Regions from separate parts of the Rhodopseudomonas palustris HaA2 genome, predicted to be linked through region 3. Evidence: predicted binding sites of a transcription regulator. Region 3 holds the regulator's gene; each other region holds the start of a gene.
The links. The regulator PhoB, encoded in region 3, activates phosphate uptake and scavenging genes when phosphate is short. The targets are predictions, from matches to a motif close to TGTCATNNANCTGTCAT.

Region 1: a site for PhoB is predicted at 3,722-3,738, ahead of phnC (phosphonate ABC transporter ATP-binding protein). Genes of this name have one in related genera too.
Region 2: a site for PhoB is predicted at 2,286-2,302, ahead of RPB_RS11105 (STN domain-containing protein). Genes of this name have one in related genera too.
Region 4: a site for PhoB is predicted at 2,172-2,188, ahead of RPB_RS12545 (RNA degradosome polyphosphate kinase). Genes of this name have one in related genera too.

The regions. Positions count from the first base shown of each region.
Region 1 covers NC_007778.1:4,653,918-4,659,205, reverse strand. Annotated here, with positions in the region: gene phnE (phosphonate ABC transporter, permease protein PhnE) at 1-849, opposite strand, end outside; gene phnE (phosphonate ABC transporter, permease protein PhnE) at 846-1,727, opposite strand; gene phnD (phosphonate ABC transporter substrate-binding protein) at 1,790-2,698, opposite strand; gene phnC (phosphonate ABC transporter ATP-binding protein) at 2,801-3,625, opposite strand; gene RPB_RS20570 (acetyltransferase) at 3,799-4,464, shown strand; gene RPB_RS20565 (alpha-D-ribose 1-methylphosphonate 5-triphosphate diphosphatase) at 4,461-5,288, shown strand, end outside.
Region 2 covers NC_007778.1:2,511,113-2,516,400, forward strand. Annotated here, with positions in the region: gene RPB_RS11085 (filamentous haemagglutinin family protein) at 1-327, shown strand, start outside; gene RPB_RS11090 (hypothetical protein) at 519-716, opposite strand; gene RPB_RS11095 (S1 family peptidase) at 941-1,684, shown strand; gene RPB_RS11100 (hypothetical protein) at 1,813-2,187, shown strand; gene RPB_RS11105 (STN domain-containing protein) at 2,381-3,094, shown strand; gene RPB_RS11110 (RNA polymerase sigma factor) at 3,091-3,699, shown strand; gene RPB_RS11115 (FecR family protein) at 3,725-4,669, shown strand; gene RPB_RS11120 (filamentous haemagglutinin family protein) at 4,783-5,288, shown strand, end outside.
Region 3 covers NC_007778.1:873,427-878,714, reverse strand. Annotated here, with positions in the region: gene argF (ornithine carbamoyltransferase) at 1-876, opposite strand, end outside; gene RPB_RS03980 (aspartate aminotransferase family protein) at 936-2,159, opposite strand; gene RPB_RS03975 (GcrA family cell cycle regulator) at 2,636-3,145, shown strand; gene phoB (phosphate regulon transcriptional regulator PhoB) at 3,485-4,186, opposite strand; gene phoU (phosphate signaling complex protein PhoU) at 4,250-4,966, opposite strand; gene pstB (phosphate ABC transporter ATP-binding protein PstB) at 4,992-5,288, opposite strand, start outside.
Region 4 covers NC_007778.1:2,846,631-2,851,918, reverse strand. Annotated here, with positions in the region: gene RPB_RS12545 (RNA degradosome polyphosphate kinase) at 1-2,098, opposite strand, end outside; gene RPB_RS12540 (DnaA ATPase domain-containing protein) at 2,249-2,926, opposite strand; gene RPB_RS12535 (CDP-alcohol phosphatidyltransferase family protein) at 2,973-3,518, opposite strand; gene purM (phosphoribosylformylglycinamidine cyclo-ligase) at 3,785-4,858, shown strand; gene purN (phosphoribosylglycinamide formyltransferase) at 4,863-5,288, shown strand, end outside.

The DNA.
Region 1 (5,288 bases), 1.6 Mb from region 3:
GCCGATGATCGCGAAGCGCAGCTTGCCGGACAGCCAGTCGATCGCCGCCACCGCGATCATGATCAGCATGATCAGGAACGACACTTTCTGCCACTCCAGGACGCGGATCTGCTCGGCGAGCTGCAAGCCGATGCCGCCGGCGCCGACGATGCCGATGATGGTGGCCGAGCGCGTGTTGGATTCGAAATAGTACAGCACCTGGCTGGCGAGGATCGGGATCACCTGCGGCAGCAGGCCAAAGCGGATGCTGTGGACGTGCGATCCACCGGTCGCCTTGACGCCTTCGATCGATCGCTTGTCGGCGGTTTCGAAAGCTTCGGAAAACAATTTGCCGAAGGTGCCGAAATCGCTGCACATCACCGCGAGAATGCCGGCGAACGGGCCGAGTCCGACGACGCCGACCCAGATCAGTGCCCAGATCAGCGTGTCGACGCCGCGCACCGTGTCGAGCCCGCGTCGGGTGACGAGTTGCAGCACGCGGCTGCCGACGACGTTGCGCGCGGCCAGAAACGAAACGGGAAATGCCAGCACCGCGCCGCCGAGCGTGCCGAGGAAGGCGATCGCGATGGTTTCGCCCATCGCGTTCAGATAGATCTTCGCCTGCGCCCAGGAGCCGGGATCGGGCGGCAGCATCATCCCGGTGAATTCGACCAGCCGGATCGAGCCGCTGATCAGACGGTCGAACGGAATCTCGAGCCTGATCAGCCCGAACACGAACAGCGCCGCCATTACGGCGAGACCGCCGATCACTCGGCCGCGCCGCCACCAGTCGATCCCGAACTGATCCGGAAAGCGACGGACGATTTCGGCCTGATCGTCGAAATTCAGCGCCCTGCGCGTGTCGGTCATCGGCTTTCCCGCCCGATCAGACGATGACGGACCGCCTCTGTGCCGTAATCGATCGTTATCACTGCGATGATGATCAGCATCAAGATGGCGCTGACGTCGGTGTAGTAGAATTTGCGGACCGCCTCGATCAGGTCCTGCCCGATGCCGCCGGCGCCGACGAAACCCATTACGGCAGCGCCGCGGACGTTGATCTCGAAGCGCAGCAAGGCGTAACTGACGAAATTCGACAGCACCTGCGGCACCACCGCAAAGCGCACCATCTCCACCCAGTTGCCGCCCGAGGCGACGACGCCGTCGATCGGTTCGTCGTCGATATTTTCGACGACTTCGGCGAACAATTTGCCGAGCGCCCCTGTGGTGTGGATCGCGATCGCCAGCACGCCCGGCAGCGGCCCGAGTCCGAAGGCCAGCACGAACACCAGCGCAAAGACGAGCTCCGGAACGGTGCGGCAGATCTCCAGAAATCGGCGGGTCACGAACACCATGGTGCGCGAGCGGACTAGATTGGCGGAGGCCAGGAAGCACAGCACGAAACCGGCGATGGCGCCGATCAAAGTGCCGACATAGGCGATCAGCAGAGTGTCGAGCAGCAGCCCGGTCCAGCGCTTCAACCCCCACAGCCATTCGGCGAGGTCGGCCCACAGCGTGCCGAGCGACAGCGTCGGCATGATCGAAATGAAGTAGGATGGGAAGCGCCAGAAATTGTCCGCGAACTTCGCCGGGTCGACTTCGCCCATCCACGCCGCCGCGACGATCGCAGCGACCAGGATGGCCGCGCCAATCGCGGTGCGGCGGCGTTTGGCCGACACCGCGTCCTCATAGTGATCCATGAGGTGACGCAACTGAGCGTCGGGCAGTTCCGAAACAACCGCTGGCATCCACTATCCTGGCAAAAAGAGGGCGGCCTTGAAGGCCGCCCGTTTCAGTCGATCGTGTCGGCTCAGGATTTGCTCTTGCGCAGGGTGTCGACGAATTTCGTCAGATCGATGACCGGCTGATAGGCCTTGTGATCGACCGCGTCATAAGGCTTGCCCTTGCCTTCGTAGATCTTGTTGAAGGTTTCCGGATCGTCGGTCGCCAGATCGAGAACCGCCTTGCGGATCGCCGCCTTCAGGTCCGCCGGCAGGTCGGTGAGATAGGCCATCGGCGAATTCACGATCTGGTCGGACTTCAGGATGATGCGGAAGTCGGCCGCCTTGGCCATGCCCTTGCGGTCCATCCGCAGCAGGTTGGATTCGGCTTCGGTGTTCCACCAGTTGAATGCGGCGTCGCAGGTGCCCTGCGCGACGCCGATCACGGCATTCTCGTGGCTGCCGGCGTAAATCACTTTGCCGAAGAACTTGTCCGGATCGATCGACAGCTTGTTCATCTCGAAGCGGGGGACGTTGTTGCCCGAGGTCGAATTCGGATCGACCAGGCAAAGGTTCTTGCCCTTCAGGTCCTGAATGTTCTTGTAGGGCGACTCCGTCTTCACGTAGAGGACCGAGTAGTACCCTTTGCTGCCGTCATTGTTCACTTCGATGGCGAAAGGTTCGACCTTGGCGCCGATCAGATAGGCGCGGGCATAGGATGCCGGACCGTACATCGCGATCTGGATGTTCCCGGAGCGCTGGCCTTCGATCACGGCGGCATAGTCGTTGGCGATCCGCAGCGTCACCTTGGTGCCGAGCTTCTTCGACAGATACTCCGTCAGCGGCGTCCAGCGGGTGGTGGTGCCAGAGGCGTTCTCGTCCGGCACCTTGCCGAACACCAGTTCCGGATATTTCGACTTCCAATCCTGGGCCGGAGCGGCCGAGGCGGTCAACGCCAGCGCGAGGGCGCCTGCGAGAACGGTGCTGAACTTGATCATGGTGTGACGGGCCTTTTCGGGTGGACATGAACGGCAAGCCTCGAACGATGCTTCGAACGAGGGTGAGGTGATGCGCGATCGGGGGCGGCTCTTGCCGCCGGTTCATCCGGTGGCGACGGCCTGGGCGTAAGCGGGCAGGGCGGGCAAGGTGGGAACGACCGGCGCGTGATGGTCTGCACCCATGACGTCGTTGGCTTCGAGATCGTACAGCTCCCGCGCGACCCGGTCGGTGAGTTCGGCCGGCGCGCCATCGAACACCACGCGACCCGCCGCCATCCCGATCAGCCGATCGCAGTAGACCCGCGCCAGATCGAGCGAGTGCAGATTGCAGATCACGGTGATGCCGAAGTGCTTGTTGATGCGCAGCAGCGCATCCATCACGATCTTGGTATTGCGCGGGTCGAGCGACGCGATCGGCTCGTCGGACAACACGATGTCGGGCTGCTGCACCAGCGCCCGCGCGATCGCGACCCGTTGCTGCTGGCCGCCGGACAATTGGTCGGCGCGCTGCGCCGCGAAAGGCGCCATGTCGAACTGATCCAGCGCCGACATCGCCAGCGCGCGATCCTTCTCCGGCCAGGCCTGCGCCAGCGACCGCCAGGCGGGCATATGCGCCAGCCGTCCCATCAGCACGTTGGTCAACACGTCGAGCCGGCCGACGAGATTGAACTGCTGAAAGATCATGGCGGACCGCGCCCGCCACTGACGGAGTTCGCGGCCCTGCAGTGCGGTGACGTCGATGCCCTCGAACAGGATGCGGCCTTCGGAAGGCTCCGCAAGCCTGTTCAGCATTCGCAACAAGGTCGATTTGCCGGCGCCGGATCGGCCGATCACGCCGATGAAGCTGCCGCGCTCGATGGCGAAGGAAGCGTTGTCCACGGCGGCATGGTTGCCGAACCGGCAGGTGAGACCTTCAACTACCAGCATGCGCTGCTCCTGGAGCTTGTTGAGCATATCGGTAGCGCTGCTATTTTGCAGGCGTGTGACAACGGCGCGGCTCTGCCGTTATGCACAGCATGTGCGTGTCATCCCGACGTCACGACGTCGTCACCAAGTCCGCCGAAGAACCTCAGCCTCGACAAACCGGATGCGGGGATTCAATGGTCGCAAAAATGCTCTCTGTCGAACCGACGGTGGATCCCTCGGCCCGGCTTCACGAGGTGAAGCTCGGCGCCTATTGCGAGGTCGGAGCGCGCACGATCCTGAACGAGGTGGCGATGGACGATTACTCCTACGTCGTCAACGACTCGCAGATCACCTATTCGAGCATCGGCAAATTCTGCTCGATCGCGGCCATGACCCGGATCAATCCCGGCAATCATCCGATGCATCGCGCGACGCAGGCGCATTTCACCTATCGCGCCAGCGCGTATTTCGAGGGCGAGAGCGACGATGCGGAGTTCTTCGCCTGGCGCCGCGCCCACCATGTCCATATCGGCCACGACGTCTGGATCGGCCATGGCGCGATCGTGCTGCCCGGCCGCAACATCGGCACCGGCGCGGTGGTCGCCGCCGGCGCGATCGTCACCCGCGACGTGCCGGCCTATACGATCGTCGCCGGCAATCCGGCGCGGCCGATCCGGTGGCGGTTTCCGGAAGTCGTCGCCGAGCGGTTGGCCGAACTGGCGTGGTGGGATTGGGAGCATGAGGCGCTGCGCCTGGCACTGCCGGATTTTCGCCAGTTGGCGGTGGAGGAATTCCTCGACAAATACGAAGCCGCCGCGAAAATGCGGCGGGGATCGCGCAGCAAGGACGTGACGGCATGACCGACATCCTGATCGAAGGCGGCCGCACGCTGCTCGGCGACGAGCTGTCGGAAGCCTCGCTCGAGAGTTCGGGCGGGGTGATCGCGGCTGCGGGTTCGAGTTCGCGTCATCCCGCGATCCGGATCGACGCGCGCGGGTTGCTGGTGCTGCCCGGCATCGTCGATTTGCACGGCGACGCGTTCGAGCGGCAGATGATGCCGCGGCCGGGCGTCGATTTCCCGATCGACGTGGCCTTGGCGGACAGCGATCGGCAGGCGATCGCCAACGGCATCACCACGATGTTCCATGCCGTGACCTGGTCGTGGGAGCCGGGGCTGCGCAGCGCCGCCAATGCCCGGCGGATGCTGGACGCGATCGACGTCACGAGGGCGAGGCTCGCCGTCGATACGCGTATCCACTTGCGCCACGAGGCTTTCAATCTCGACGCCGTCGAGGAGATCGCGCAGTGGATCGGCGACCGCCGCGTCGATCTGTTCGCCTTCAACGACCACATGGATTCGACGATCGCGGATCTGTCGCGTCCGCATCGGCGCGCCCGGATGGTGGAACGCACCGGCCTGTCCGGCGAAGACTTCGACCGGCTGGTCGAGCGCGTCGCCTCGCGCACCGCCGAGGTGCCGGACGCGATTTCTCGGCTCGCCGCCTGCGCCCGCGACGCCGGCCTGCCGATGCTGTCGCATGACGACGACACACCGCAGATGCGGCAGGGCTTCCGCTCGCTCGGCGTCCGCATCGCCGAATTCCCCACCACCGAGGAGACCGCGCGGGACGCCGCCGGCGCGGGCGACTTCATCGTGTTTGGCGCGCCGAATGTCGTGCGCGGC
Region 2 (5,288 bases), 1.6 Mb from region 3:
TCGACAGGCTTGCCGACCGTGCAGGGCCCGCCAGTCGCGGCGCTGACGGCTGCAAATAACGTCGCAGGTGCCGCGACGCCAGCCGCCTCCGGCCCGTCGCAGAACAACGACCGACCGTCGATCATTCTGGTTGAATTCCTCGGCTTCGGCGGAGGCGACGGCAGCGGTCAGCCTGGGTCTGGCAATCAGGGCCCAAAAGACAACTCACGCGAGCAGCACAGCTATAACGTCAACAGCCCGGTTCAACTCGTCGGCAATGGCCCGCTGACTGAGGCGCAGATGAGCGCGCTGACCGCCGAAGAGAAAAGGAACCTCGAGAGTCGCTGAGGGCGGACCCTGTTGCCCTGCACAAAGCGGCAGCGCATCGCTGCGACGCTAGGCGCGAGGGTTGCGTGCGCCTCGTTCGGCAATCGCCATGACCCCATCATCACCGGGCTCATTCGCAGCCGGAGCAGATGCCTGGGACTACACCATCGTCGCGGGAAACGGTCGTCAGCGAAGCGGGGACGCTACTCAAATCAACGCAAATCGCTGAGCTGGAGGCTCAATCCCTCGGTCAACTGCTCAGCCCTCTGCCGTCGCAACTGAGCGCGAAAGTCGCGTTCGCGGCGCTCGAACAGATCCAATTCGTGTCGAACGGCGGAAAGATACTGATCTTGTTTCGACACTGTTTCGAGAGCTTCGTTCGCCACAAAGTCCTCATCAGAGTTGGTCATCGATTGTTTGAACATATTGCGACAGACACGCCGCCGCAAGCCTGTCAGGACAGTGCCGATCGGGGGGGGGGGGGCATCGGATTCGAACTCGCGCGCGCTCGGTATGCGGTCCGCGACCCGGCGGCCGGATGTTGCGAATGAGAATTGCGATTGACAGCGACGATGGTGCTCGTCAGTAGCTGGCAGCTCACTCCAACGGTCACGCTACGAGACATGTTGCGCCGATGCTTCGAACCACGCTTCTGATCGCTGGATGGACCGCCGCCGGCTTGTTGCCTGCGATGGGCCAGTCGTTGCCAAGCAGCATTGCCGAACGCGGACGAGAGCTGTCGCAGCAACCCGACCGGCTGTCGCACACGGCAAGATCAGTCAGTTTCCGGCGCGAGCTGAACGGGACTGCGTTTTTTGTCGATGGAGCCGGACACATGCTGACGGCTCGCCATGCGGTCGAGGATTGCGCGCGCGTCGTGATTGCCAAGGAGGGGCGGTCGTTCGCGGCACGGGTGGTGGCGCTGTCGCCGCGTGAGGATCTTGCGCTGCTCAAGGTGCCGAAGACGCTCGGCCTGGCTGCCGTGTTCCCTCGAAATTCGTCCCCCGCAACCAGCGATCTGATGTTCGCGGCGTCCTATGACAATCTGCCGGGCATGATTGCAGGCGGCGGGACGCTCGCCAATGCGGTGGTTGCGGATCGCCGGAACGGTAGCGGGACGCTGGAGCTCGAATCCAATGCCAGCTTCGGAACAAGCGGCGCGCCGGTTCTGAACAGCCGCGGTCTGGTCGAAGGCGTCGTCAGTCGGCGCCGCATGATCAACCGCGTGCAGGCGGTCGGGACCACCGAAGCGAAGGCGTTCCTCGCCAGTCACAGCGTCAGGCCGTCCGAGGACGACCGGCCTCAAATTGCCGGGGGCGGCTCGCGCGCCCATCGCGCGGCATCGATTTCCGCGCGGGTCACATGCCTGCAAAATTGAGCGGCGATGTTCGGGCGTCGGATTCGGCCGACCGGGGAGACATAGAAGTGGCGGTGTTCGCGATCAATCGGCTGGGTGTGCGAAGTTGCGTCCTCGCCCTGTGCCTGTTTTCAGTCTGCGCGGGTGGCATGAAGACGGCTGCAGCACAGTCGATGGATTATCGCAGCCCGGCTGCGGCGCCGCCGTCGTGGACACAGTTCGCCAAGCTGGTCCAGTACCGTTTCGAATCCTGGATCAGCGACGACGAGGAGATCGCCAATCGGTTTCGCGCCCATGTCGTCGAGCGGGCAGGGAAGCCCGGCGGGCTCCCGCCGACGCTGGTGGTGCGGGCCTGGCTCAATCCCGACGGCACTGTCGAGAAGATCGCGTTTCCGGCTCTGAACGATGCGCGGGCCGAAGCCGATTTGCGGACCATCCTGATGCGCGGCAATGTCGGCGAACCCCCGCCGCCCGAGATGCTGCAGCCGTTGAACCTGCAATTCTCGCTCAATCTGAAGAAGTAAGCGAGGCGACCGGCGCAGGCCCATGCGCCCCGCGGCAGAGATGGGGCGGCTCCGAAGGTGCTCCACCCAAGCGCGAGCAGGCGCGCTTCGCGGGGTTTCGTGGTCAAATTGTCACAATTCCTCACTACGAGACGAGGCGTTGCCCGCGGATCAACGTGTCAGCTCCATCCGCCCGGCGACTGGATGCAGATGGATGGGCCAGGCAGTCTTGCGATGTCGGCGAACCGCTGCATTATTGGCGCTGTGCCTGACAGCGAATGTCCCATGCCCCGTTGCTGCGGAGCAGGCCGATCCCGTGCAACGTGGCACCAGCAGCGCCGCGGCGCGTCCGCTGCCGTTCGACATCCCGGCGCAGCAATTGGGGGCGGCATTGGAAGCCTATGGGGTGATCTCCGGCTTCCAGGTGATCTATGACGCCGCGCTGGCCAAGGGCCGGCAGTCTTCGGATGTCCGCGGCGCGCTTGCACCGGACGTGGCCCTGCGCCGGCTGCTCGCCGGTACCGGCCTCGTTCCGCGTTACATGGCGCAGGATGGGGTCGTCCTCGAACTCGATCCGGCTGCGTCAGAAGCCCATTCGGTGCTGCGGAGCGCCGTGATCCGCTACTACGGCCGGATTCAGGCTGGCCTTCGACAGGCATTCTGCGGCGATGCGCGTCCGTCAATAGTGCCACATCGGATTGCGATCGGGCTTTGGATCGCGCCGTCCGGCCTGATCGCGCGCTCGGCGTTGCTCGACACCACCGGCGACGTCGACGGGGACGCGGCGCTGGAGGCGGCGCTTCAGCGGATCCAAATCGGTGAGCCGCCGCCCGCCGGCTTCGCTCAGCCGGTCATCATGACGGTGTTGCCGGATATGCAGAATGATTGCCGGACGCTTCAGCGGCAGCGGCAGCGGGTCGAGCGATGACGGAGGCGGGTTGGGCAGCGCTGCAGCAACGCCTGCTGCTGCGCTACGACGATTTCAAACGGCGCCTGACACGCTATCTCGGGTCGTCCGAACTGGCTGGCGACGCATTGCACGATACCTGGCTGCGCTTGCAGCGCGGCGGCCAGATCGATGCTGTGCGCAGTCCTGACACCTATCTGCTACGCATCGCAATCAATATGGGCCGCGATCATCTGCGTGCCGAAAACCGTCTGGTGTCCACATCCGATGCTGCGACCTTGCTCGGCATCTCCGACGACGCGCCGGACGCCGAACGCGACGCCGAGGGACGCTCGGAATTGCGGCTGCTCACCGCCATCATGGCCGAACTCCCGCCACGGCAGAAGGCGATCCTGATCGCCGCCCGTGTCGAAGGTCTGCCGCGCGGCGAGATCGCGCGGCGTTACGGCGTTTCCGTGCGCTACGTGCATCGTGAGTTGCAGGCCGCTCACGATTATTGCGCCGAGCGTCTCGAAAAAATGACGGCGGACCTGTACCGATTGGCGCCGCGAGAAACGTCTCTTCCAGAGAGACTTTCATCACCGCTCCCGGGCGGGCCGCACATCCTGGCTGCGCGCGATGATTAGATCCGACGGGGGCGAAAGAACCGAATTGAGAACCGACGCACGCCGGCTGATCACGCATCTGCTCTCCGGAGAAGCCAAACGCTCGGATTTCGATGCCGCTGACCTCTGGCGCCGGCAGAGCCCCGCGCACGAGCGAGAGTTCGCCGAGGCGGCAAGGTTGTGGCGCAATCTCGGCGCCGCGGGGCGAGACTTGGTGGCCCAGGAGGGCGTCCCGGTCTGGCCGTCGCCAGCGGCGCCGATGAGTCGGCGTGCGATGTTGGTGGGCGGTGGTGCGCTCGCCGCCGCTGCCGCGAGCGCCGCGGTGGTGATGCCGCCGCTTGGCTTGTGGCCGTCGCTCGACGAGCTGCGAGCCGACTATCGGACAGCCACCGGCGAGCAGCGACGCCTGATGTTGCCGGGCGACGTAGCGGTGCGGATGAACACGCAGACCGCGATTTCGGTGCCGGTTTCCCACGGCGATCTGGACCAGATCACGCTGATTGCAGGCGAGGCGTCGTTTGAAGTTCCGGCGCAGGCGGCGAGGGCGCTCGTGGTTGCGGCCGACAGCGGGTTGACGATCGGCAGCGTTGCCCGGTTCGACATCCGCAACTTCGGAAACAGCGTCTGCGTAACCTGCTCCCAGGGCAAAGTGCGTGTCGAGAGCGGACCGCACGTCGCCACACTCGGCGCCAATCAGCAGCTCCGTTATGACCGCGCCGGGCTCGGCCAGACGGTGTCGGTCAATCCGAACGACGCCGCAGCCTGGCTCGACGGGGTGTTGATCTTTCGCGACACGCCGCTCGCCGATGTCATCGCGGAGTTGAACAGGTATCGACCCGGCAAGATCGTCCTGATGCGATCTGCGCTGGCGAACAGGACCGTCAACGGCCGTTTTCGCGTCGATCGCATCGATGATGTGTTGACCTGGCTGGCTCAGGCTTACGGCGCCAGGACCCGGTCTCTGCCGGGCGGCGTCATGCTCGTAGTCTAGCCGTCGTCCCACCATGATAAAAAATCTTCACAAAAATTAACGCGTCGTCAGGTTCAGACTCGCTTCGCGGCAATCGTCTCTCTCGGACGCATCGATCGTGCTGGGCACGATCGATGCCAGCCGTGTCGCCGATCGAACTGAGAGAGACCATGCCCGTTGCCAATGCCGCCTCCCGTATGCTCTTTGGTTCCCCCGGCGCAACCCGTCGACTCGCCGCGCATGCCGCGTTGCTGGTCACGGTAAGCGCGAGCGCTCTGCTGCTTTGCGCGCCGCCCGCGTCGGCGCGTTCGTTGGGCGGCGGCGCAACGCTGTCGGCGCCGACTCTCGCCGTAGACGCGGCGGCGCAAGCCGCCGCGCAGGCGGCCTCGGCTGCGGCGCAGGGGTCGGCGTCGCTGACGCGGGCAACCACTGCGATCCAGGCCATGCAGGCGGCGCAAGCAGCCGCACGTGCCGCCGCGAGCAGCTCTGGCGGCGTGCCGAACGGCCTGACCGTCGGCGGACTGGTGCCTGATTCCGGCCTCGCGGCGGGTGGTATCGCGCGTCCGGTGGTGAGTTGGACCAACGCGCGCACGCCGATGCAAAGCGGTCCGAGCGATGCGCCGACCGTCACGGTGCAGCA
Region 3 (5,288 bases):
GCGGTTTTCGGCTTCGTCGAACACCACCGATTGCGGGCCGTCGATCACCTCGTCGGTGACCTCCTCGCCGCGATGCGCCGGCAGGCAGTGCATGAAGATCGCGTCCTTGTGGGCGAGCGACATCAGCTTGGCGTTGACCTGAAACGGCTTCAGCAGATTGTGGCGGTGCTCGCCGTCCTTGTCGCCCATCGACACCCAGGTGTCGGTGACGACGCAATCGGCGCCGCGGACCGCCGCCTCGGCGTCGCTGCCGAGCGTGATCGCAGCACCACTGGTCTTGATCCAGTCGCGCATCGCCTTGTTGGGCGCGAGCTGCGGCGGGGTCGCGATGTTGAGCCTGAAATCGAACCGCTGTGCGGCATGCGCCCACGACGCCAGCACGTTGTTGTCGTCGCCGGTCCAGGCCACGGTCGCGCCCTTGATCGGGCCGCGATGCTCCTCGAACGTCATCACGTCGGCCATCACCTGGCACGGATGCGACTTGCGGGTGAGCCCGTTGATCACCGGCACGGTAGCGTTGGCGGCGAGCTCCAGCAGCGAGTCGTGATTGAGGATGCGGATCATGATGATGTCGACGAAGCGCGACAGCACCCGCGCGGTGTCGGCGATGGTCTCGCCGCGGCCGAGCTGCATCTCGGCGCCGGTCAGCATGATCGACTCGCCGCCGAGCTGGCGCATGCCGACGTCGAACGAGACGCGGGTGCGCGTCGAGGGCTTCTCGAAGATCATCGCCAGCGTCTTGCCGGCGAGCGGCTTGTCGGCATCCGCATTGGCCTTGCGCTTCGCCTTCATCGCCACGCCGGCGGCGAGCATATTGCGCAGCTCCGAGGTCGGGACCTCGGTGAGATCGAGGAAATGCCTCGGGGCGCTGGTCATCGCTGGACTCTCGATCGTACTCTTGGAACTACTCACCGCACGATTGGTAGCGCTGCTCATCACACCGCCTCCCGCTGCGCGGCCTGGCCGGACAACACGCCGCAGGCGCGCTCGAGCCGCGTCACCGCCTCGTCGATCTCCACCTCGTCGACGATCAGCGGCGGCAGCAGCCGCACGACGTTGTCGCCGGCGCCGACCGTGAGCAAATTCTGGTCGCGCAGGGCGGCGACCAGATCGGTCGACGGCACCACCGCCTTGAGGCCGATCAGCAGCCCTTCGCCGCGGATCTCGCTCAGCACCTGCGGATAGCGATCGACGATGCCGGCGAGCTTCTGCTTCAACAGCAGCGACATCCGCCGGACGTGATCGAGGAAGCCGGGCTCCAGCATCACGTCGAGCACCGCATTGGCGGCGGCGACGGCGAGCGGATTGCCGCCGAAGGTCGAGCCGTGCGAACCCGGCGCCATGCCCTCGGCGGCATCCGCGGTGGCGAGGCAGGCGCCGATCGGGAAACCGCCGCCGAGCGCCTTGGCCAGCGACATGATATCGGGCGCCACGCCGATCCGCTGGTAAGCGAACAGCTCGCCGGTGCGGCCCATGCCGGTCTGTACCTCGTCGAAAATCAGCAGCAGGCCATTGCTGTCGCACAGATCGCGCAGCGCGCGGAAGAACGCCGGCTCCGGCGAACGGACCCCGCCCTCGCCCTGCAGCGGCTCGATCAGGATGCCGGCGGTGGTCGGGCCGATCGCCTTCTTCACCGCGTCGAGATCGCCGAGCGGCACTTGGTCGAAGCCGTCGAGCGGCTCGCCATAGCCTTCGAGATACTTCGCCGAGCCGGTGGCGGCGAGCGTGCCGAGCGTGCGGCCGTGGAACGCGCCCGCGAAGGTGATGATCCGGGTGCGCTCCGGATTGCCTTTGGAGAAATGGTGGTGCCGCGTCATCTTCAGCGCGCACTCCATCGCCTCCGCGCCGGAATTGGCGAAGAACACGAAATCGGCGAAGCTCTGCTCGCACAGCCGCGCGGCGAGGCGCTCGCCGTCCGGACTCTTGAACAGGTTCGACATGTGCCACAGTTTGGTCGCCTGCTGCTGCAACGCTTCGACCAGATGCGGATGGCAATGGCCGAGCGAATTGACCGCGACGCCGCTGGTGAAATCGAGGTAGCGCTCGCCGGTGGTCGAGATCAGCCAGGCACCCTCGCCGCGCTCGAAGGCGACATCCGCCCTCGCGAACACCGGCAGGAGATGGGACGTAGTAGCTGCACTCGACTTAGCACTCGACATGGCCGATCCGATCGGAAAAACGGGCCGCCGGCCCGGCCGCGTCAGCGCGGTCGCGGTCCAACGTGCCCCGGAAACGAAAGTACCCCGGAAACGAAACGTGCCGCCTTTCCAGGCGGCACGTGTAGTCATTCTAGGTGTGCTGAAGTGCCTGTCAACCGGGCTTCCGCTGGGGTTCCCCCGGACTTCTCCGCAGGTCGCCGCTGTGACGGACAAGACTCACTTGCGAGAGAAGGTGTGGACGCACCAGGTCTGACTCTTGCGCGTGAGTCACGCCATATTGTAGCGTTTTCCTCGTCAGGCACGACATGTCGTGCGCGGTTTGTAATCCTTTACGAGTTCTCGGTCGGGGCGCAACGCCCGGACGGCACCGGCCGTCCGGCGAGGGTTAAGGGATTCTGACGGCACGACAATTGACGACCTCGCAGCCGCGGTTCGGCGCTGGACCAGTACCGCGCGGCAGGAAGGGATTTAAGACGATGACAACATTGACTTGGACCGACGAGCGCGTCGAGCAGTTGAAGAAGCTATGGGAAGGCGGGCTGTCGGCGAGTCAAATTGCCGCGGAGCTCGGCAACGTGACGCGCAACGCCGTGATCGGCAAGGTCCATCGGCTCGGCCTGTCGGGCCGGGCCAAGAGCCCGTCCTCGGCGGCGCCGCGCCAGCGCAAGGCGCGCCCCGCCCAGCACATGATGCGGGTGACGCGGCCGGTGGCGCGCGGCAATACCGCGCTGGCGCATGTGTTCGAGGTCGAGGCCGAGCCCGATCCGATCGCGATCGACAACGTCGTACCGATGAACCAGCGGCTGTCGCTGCTCGAACTCAACGAAGCCACCTGCCACTGGCCGGTCGGCGATCCGTCGAGCCCCGAGTTCTTCTTCTGCGGCGGCAAATCGCTGCCCGGCCTGCCGTATTGCGCGCATCACTCGCGCATCGCCTATCAGCCGGTCGGTGACCGCCGGCGGCAGGCGCCGAAGACGACGCGGTAATCACGCCTCTGCGCGGGGCAATGCCGCCACCGCGCGGCACCCGTTCTGGCCCGGAACGCGCTGCGAGCGTTTCTGCCCGGCACGCGCTCCCGACGGTCCTCGCCCGGCTCGACCGGGCGATCCAGTCACCCGGAGCGCCCGTTCATTCTCACCAACACTCGGGAATACTGGATCCTCCGCTTTCGCGGAGGATGACGGCTGGGGTGTGAATCGGATGCCGTGGGCGTCAAAACCCGTAGCCCGCATGAGCGCAGCGATATGCGGGAGGCACCGCTCGAACCCCGCATGGCGATGCGCTCATGCGGGCTACCGACTTGCTCCTGTTGAAGCGCTTCGCGCTTACTCCACCTTGGCGAAGCGATCGTCGAGCGCGTAGCCGGCGCCGCGCACGGTGCGGATCGGGTCCTGCTCGCGGCCCGGATTGAGCAGCTTGCGCAGACGGCCGATGTGGACGTCGACGGTGCGCTCGTCGATGTAGATGTCGCGGCCCCAGACGCCGTCGAGCAGTTGCTCGCGGCTGAACACCCGGCCGGGATGCTCCAGGAAGAATTCGAGCAGGCGATATTCGGTCGGGCCGAGATCGATCGGCCGGCCGCTGCGCGCGACGCGGCGCTTGTCGCGGTCGAGTTCGAGATCGCCATAGGTCAGCACGGTGGCGAGCCGCTCGGGTGCGGCGCGACGCAGCAGACCCTTCACCCGCGCCAGCAGTTCCGGCACCGAGAACGGCTTGACGATGTAGTCGTCGGCGCCGGTGGCGAGGCCGCGGACGCGTTCGCTCTCCTCGCCGCGCGCGGTCAACATGATGATCGGCAACTGCTTGGTGTCGGTCCGCGCCCGCAGCCGGCGGCACAGTTCGATGCCGGAGAGACCCGGCAGCATCCAGTCCAGCACCACCAGATCCGGCAGCCGCTCCTTCATCCGTGTGTCGGCATCGTCGCCGCGGGCGACGGTTTCGACGTCGTAGCCGTCGGATTCGAGATTGTATCGCAGCAGCGTGGTCAGCGCTTCCTCGTCTTCAACCACCAGAATGCGCGCACCCATGTGTCGTCCTCGTCTTCAGTCGAGCGTATCCGGGATGCGCTCCGCATCCCGCCGTCCTGCGCGTCAGTTGCCCGGCGTCGCGTTGGCGAAAGTCGTCATGTCGCCCTTCGGGCGCTTTTCGAGAAGCTGCTCGCCCTCGACCATGTAGAACACCGTCTCGGCGATGTTGGTGGCGTGATCGCCGATCCGCTCGATGTTCTTGGCGCAGAACATCAGGTGGATGCAGAACGAGATGTTGCGCGGATCTTCCATCATGTAGGTCAAGAGCTCGCGGAACAGCGAGGTGCAGATCGCGTCGACTTCCTCGTCGCCGTTCCACACCACCATCGCGGCCGGCAGGTCGTGCGCGGTGTAGGCGTCCAGCACCGACTTGACCTGCGACTGCACCAGGTCGGTCATGTGCTCGAGGCCGCGGATCAGCTTCAGCGGGTGGAAGTCGCTGTCGATCGCGTTGACCCGCTTGGCGATGTTCTTCGACAGGTCGCCGATCCGCTCGAGATCAGTGGCGACGCGCATCGCGCCGACGATCTCGCGCAGGTCGACCGCCATCGGCTGCCGCCGCGCGATCGTCAGCACGGCGCGCTCCTCGATGACGCGCTGCATCTGGTCGATCTCGGAATCGGCCGCGACGACGCGGGCGCCGAGTGCGACGTCGCGCCGGACCAGCGCGTCGACCGAATCGACGATCTGGCGCTCGGCCAGGCCGCCCATCTCGGCGACCATCCGGGTCAGCTCCTGCAGGTCGCCGTCGAACGCCTTGGTGGTGTGCTCGAAGCCCATATTCATTCTCCTCGCGCCTGGCGCGTCAGCCGAACCGGCCGGTGATGTAGTCCTGGGTGCGCCGGTCGTTCGGCGAGGTGAAGATCTTGTCGGTCGGACCGAATTCGATCAGTTCGCCGAGATACATGAAGGCGGTCGATTCCGAGACGCGCGCCGCCTGCTGCATGTTGTGGGTGACGATGGCGATCGTGTACTCTTCCTTCAACTCGTCGATCAACTCCTCGATCTTCGCGGTCGAGATCGGATCGAGCGCCGAGCACGGCTCGTCGAACAGGATGACTTCCGGCCGCACCGCGATGGTGCGGGCGATGCACAGACGCTG
Region 4 (5,288 bases), 2.0 Mb from region 3:
TGTGCACGTTGAAGGGTTCTTCACCCTTCGCCGCCTTCATACGCGTCGATGACCCATCCGGCAACAACTGCCAGCTCTGCTCGGTATCCTTCAGGTTCGCGACCATGATCTGCTCCAGCACCTGCTGATGCACGGTCGGGTTGAGCAGCGGGCAAAGGATCTCCACGCGCCGATCGAGGTTGCGCGGCATCATATCGGCCGACGAGATGTAAACCGCCGCTTTGGCGCTGGGCAGGCCGTGGCCGTTTCCAAAGCAATAGACGCGGCCGTGCTCCAGGAACCGGCCGATGATCGATTTGACACGGATGTTCTCGGACAGGCCCGGCACACCGGGCCGCAGGCAGCAGATGCCGCGAACCACGAGTTCGACCGAGACGCCGGCGCGCGACGCCTCGTACAGCGCGTCGATGATGTCCGGATCGACCAGCGAGTTCATCTTCAGCCAGATCGCCGCCGGCTTGCCGTGGCGCGCGAAAGCCGTCTCGCCTCGGATGTGTTCGAGCATGCGCTTGCGCAGCGTGAGCGGCGACACCGCCATTTTTTCGATGTCGCTCGGCTCGGCATAGCCGGTGATGTAGTTGAAGACCCGTGCCGCGTCGCGGCCGATGATCGGATCGGAGGTGAAATACGACAGGTCGGTATAGATTCGCGCGGTGACCGGGTGATAGTTCCCTGTCCCGGTATGGACATAGGTGGTCAGGGTATTGCCTTCGCGACGCACCACCAGCGACAGCTTGGCGTGGGTCTTGAGCTCCAGGAAGCCGTAGACCACTTGGACACCAGCGCGTTCGAGGTCGCGCGCCCAGCGGATATTGGCCTCCTCATCGAACCGCGCCTTCAGTTCCACCAGCGCCGTGACCGACTTGCCGGCCTCCGCGGCTTCCGCCAACGCCCGGACGATCGGCGAGTTGTTCGAGGTCCGGTACAGCGTCTGCTTGATCGCAACGACATCCGGATCGCGGGTCGCCTGTTGCAGGAACTGCACCACCACGTCGAACGACTCGTAGGGATGATGGACGATCAGATCCTTCTTGCGGATCGCCGCGAAGATGTCGCCGCCATGGTCGCGCACACGCTCCGGATGGCGCGGCACGTACGGTGGAAATTCGAGGTCGGGGCGATCGACCCGTGTCAGTTGCGACAGTTCGTTCATCGCCAGCACGCCGTCGACGAGCAGCACTTCGTCGTCGGCGGTCGACAGCGCGCGCTGCACGAAGGCACGCAATTCTTCCGGCATCGTCGAATCGACTTCGAGCCGGATCACCGACCCCCGCCGCCGCCGCTTCAGCGCGGTCTCGAACAGCCGGACCAGATCTTCGGCCTCTTCCTCGATTTCGAGTTCGCTGTCGCGAATGACCCGGAAGGAGCCCTGCCCCTTCACGACATATCCCGGAAACAACCTCCCGATGAACAGCGACGTCGCCTGCTCCAGCGTCATCAGCCGGACGGACTGGTCCTTGCCGTTCGGCGGCAGCCGAATGAAGCGGTCGATTTTGCCCGGCATGCGGATCAGCGCGTTCATCGACTTGCCGTCCGACACCCGCGCGAGTTGCAGGCCGATGGTGAAACCGAGGCTCGGGATGAAGGGAAACGGATGCGCCGGATCGATCGCCAGCGGGGTCAGCAGCGGAAAAATGTTGTGGAGAAAATGATCCTCGATCCACGCCCGCTGCGACTTGGTGGCGTCGCGGCCGTCGAGCAGCACGATGCCGGCCTCGGTCAGAATCCCGCGCAGGTCACGCCAGATCGCCTGCTGGTCGCTCGCCAGGCGCGAGACCGCCTCGTTGATCAGCACCAATTGCTCGGCCGGCGTCAGCCCGTCCGGGCTGCGCTCGGTAATGCCTTCCCGGACCTGCGCCTTGATGCCGGCGACTCGCACCATGAAGAATTCGTCGAGGTTGTTGGCCGAAATCGACAAAAAACGGACGCGCTCGAGTACCGGATGGGAGGGATTGACCGCCTCCTCGAGCACCCGCCGATTGAAATGCAGCCACGACAATTCGCGGTTGATGAAGCGTTCCGGCCCGGCGGCAACCACGGACGCCGGCTCGGCTTCACCATTTTTCTCTTCGATGACAATGATTTGGTCGGAGTCCATGAGAGGTCGGTCCAGTGCGATGCGGGGTCGTCGTGCCGGAGGTGGCGGTGCGGCGAGACAATGCTGCACACGCAAGACGTTTCCATGACATTGAGGGACTTAGCGAAGATCGCGTCAAGCCGAGCCGGCCGGCAAGGATGCCGCAGGGGCTCAGTCGTTGCGCAGGACGTCCGCCGCCAGCGCTCGGGTCACTGGCCGGCCGAGACGCAGCGCCTCGGTGTCCAGCCGCTCCACCGTCTGACGCGCGGCAGCGAAAGACCGGTCGATTCTGTTGGCGAGATAGCCGACCAGATTGGCGTCGATGCTCATCTGGCGGTCGGCGCAGAATTTGACGATCAGCGCCCGAAACAATGCATCGTCGGGCGGCAGCAGGGTCACCACTGGCACCGCCCTCAGCCGGGACCGCAGATCGCGCAAGTCGGCTGGAAATGCCGCAGGGGCCAGCCGCGCGGTGATCAGAACATAGGCCTCGTCTTCACGTGCCAGATTGATCAGATGAAACAGCGCGCGCTCGTCGAAGCTGCCCGGCGTCAGGTCTTCCACCACCAGCGCGCCAGTGGCGAGCTCGCCGGGGACGTTCGCCGCGGTCAGCGCCTGAGCCGAGGTCGATCGCGCGCCGGCCTGCTCGGCCCAGATCGATGCCAGATGACTCTTGCCGCTGCCCTCCGGTCCGACCAGCAGCATGATGCGGTTCGGCCAGTCGGGCCAGCTTTCGATCAGCCTCAGCGCCGAGGAATTGGCCGTGCCTTCGAGGAAGTCCTCGCGCGACAGGCTTTCGGCGTGCGGCAGGTCCAGGGCCAGTTGACGGGGTTGTACGCGGACTACCACGGGGTCGCTCCATGCCGGCCCGCACTGCGCGGCCGGCCGACGCGTTTCAGTGGCCAGGCTCGATCGTGCTCATATGCCGCGTCCACTCCACGAGATAGAAGGAGACCGAAAGCAACGTCAAGAGCGTCACCAGAATCATCAAGACTAGGTCATAGGGCGCCGGCTCGAACCCGAAGCCGAGCGCACCGAGCACCAATGCGGCAAATCCGACCTGCGCCACCGTATTCAGTTTCGAGACCATCAACGGTTTCATCGGCACCGGCTTGCCGAACAGCCAGGAAATGATCACCGCTCCCACGATCATGATGTCGCGCGACACCACCAGAATCACCAGCCAGCGCGGGATCGCGCCCCAGATGCCGAGCGACACGTAGATCGACACCAATAGCGCCTTGTCGGCCAGCGGATCGAGCAACGCACCGAGCTCGCTGCTCATGTTGAAACGCTTGGCGAGAAAGCCGTCGATCGCGTCGCTGACGCCGGCGATCACGAAGACCGCGAACGCGACTGCCATTTCATTCGACGCAATGGCCCAGACGATGACCGGCACCAGCAGAATCCGGCCCAGGGTAATAATATTCGGAATGCTCACGCGACGTTCCCGGCTTCCAGCCCAGATCCGGCGAAACCATTCGACTTTCGACGGCGGGAGGGGCTGGTTGTCTACATAGTACATGCTGGGTCCCCTTGCGAGCCATTGCACGCCGGCGGAATCCGACGTAACCACCCCAAAACCATTGGTCGGACGCGGACAAGCGGGACTTAGGTCTAGCGCGATCGACGGGGGTTCATCGGCGGCGGCTCGATGCCGGGCGGCAATCGTTGCCGCGCAGCGCCTTTTTCTTGCGGGAGCCGGCCATGACCGAGCGGAAGCACGGCCTCACCTATGCCGATTCCGGCGTCGATATCGACGCCGGCAATCGCCTCGTCGACCTGATCAAGCCGATGGTCCGGGCCACCGCCCGGGCCGGCGCGGACTCCGAAATCGGCGGCTTCGGCGGACTGTTCGACTTGAAGGCCGCGGGCTTCAAGGACCCGGTGCTGGTGGCGGCGACCGACGGCGTCGGAACCAAGATCAAGGTCGCGATCGAGGCCGGGGTGCACGCCGGGATCGGTATCGACCTGGTCGCGATGTCGGTCAATGATCTGGTCGTCCAGGGCGCCGAGCCGCTGTTCTTTCTCGACTATTTCGCGTGCGGCAAACTCGATCCCGAGGCCGTGGCCGAAATCGTCGCAGGCGTCGCCGAAGGCTGCCGCGAGTCTGGCTGTGCGCTGATCGGCGGCGAGACCGCGGAAATGCCGGGCCTCTACAAGGACGGCGACTATGATCTCGCCGGCTTCGCGGTCGGCGCGGCGGAACGCGGCACGCTGCTGCCCTCCCCCGACATCACCGCCGGCGACGCGGTGATCGGGCTGGCCTCATCCGGGGTGCATTCGAACGGGTTTTCGCTGGTCCGCAAGATCGTCGAAAAATCCGGCCTGCCCTACGACGCCAAGGCGCCGTTCTCGCCGGTGATGACGCTCGGCGGAGCGCTGCTGACGCCGACCCGGCTCTACGTGAAATCCTGTCTGCAGGCGATCCGCACCACCGGCGCGATCAAGGGGCTGGCGCATATCACCGGTGGCGGTTTCACCGACAACATCCCGCGGGTGCTGCCGAAGCATCTCGGCGTCGGCATCGACCTGCCGCGGCTGCCGGTGCTGCCGGTGTTCAAATGGCTGGCCGAACAAGGCGACATCGCCGAACTCGAACTGCTGCGCACCTTCAATTGCGGCATCGGCATGATCGCGATCGTCAAGGCGGACGCCGTCGACGCCGTCACCGAGGCGCTGACCGCGGGCGGCGAGAGCGTGCATCTGCTCGGCGAAGTGATCGCGGCGAAGGGCGAACATCGCGTCGTCTACGACGGTCACCTCGACCTGTCCTGGTGATCGCGTGAGCAAGCGTCGTGTCGCCATCCTGATTTCCGGGCGCGGGTCGAACATGGCCGCGCTGATCGAAGCCGCGGCCGAAGACGGCTTCCCTGCCGACATTGCGGTCGTGATCGCCAACACCGCGAGCGCCGGCGGCCTTGCGATCGCTCAACGCAGCGGGATTGAAACGCTGGTGATCGAAAGCAAGCCGTTCGGCAAGGATCGCGCCGGCTTCGAAGCCGTGTTGCAGGCGGCGCTTGACGCACGCGGCATCGAGCTGATCTGCCTCGGCGGCTTCATGCGGCTGTTCACGGCGGATTTCGTCAATCATTGGTACGGCCGGATGCTCAACATTCATCCGTCGCTGCTGCCGTCCTTCCCGGGCCTCGATCCGCACGGTCAGGCCCTGCGCGCCGGCGTGAAGATTTCCGGCGCCACCGTGCATTTC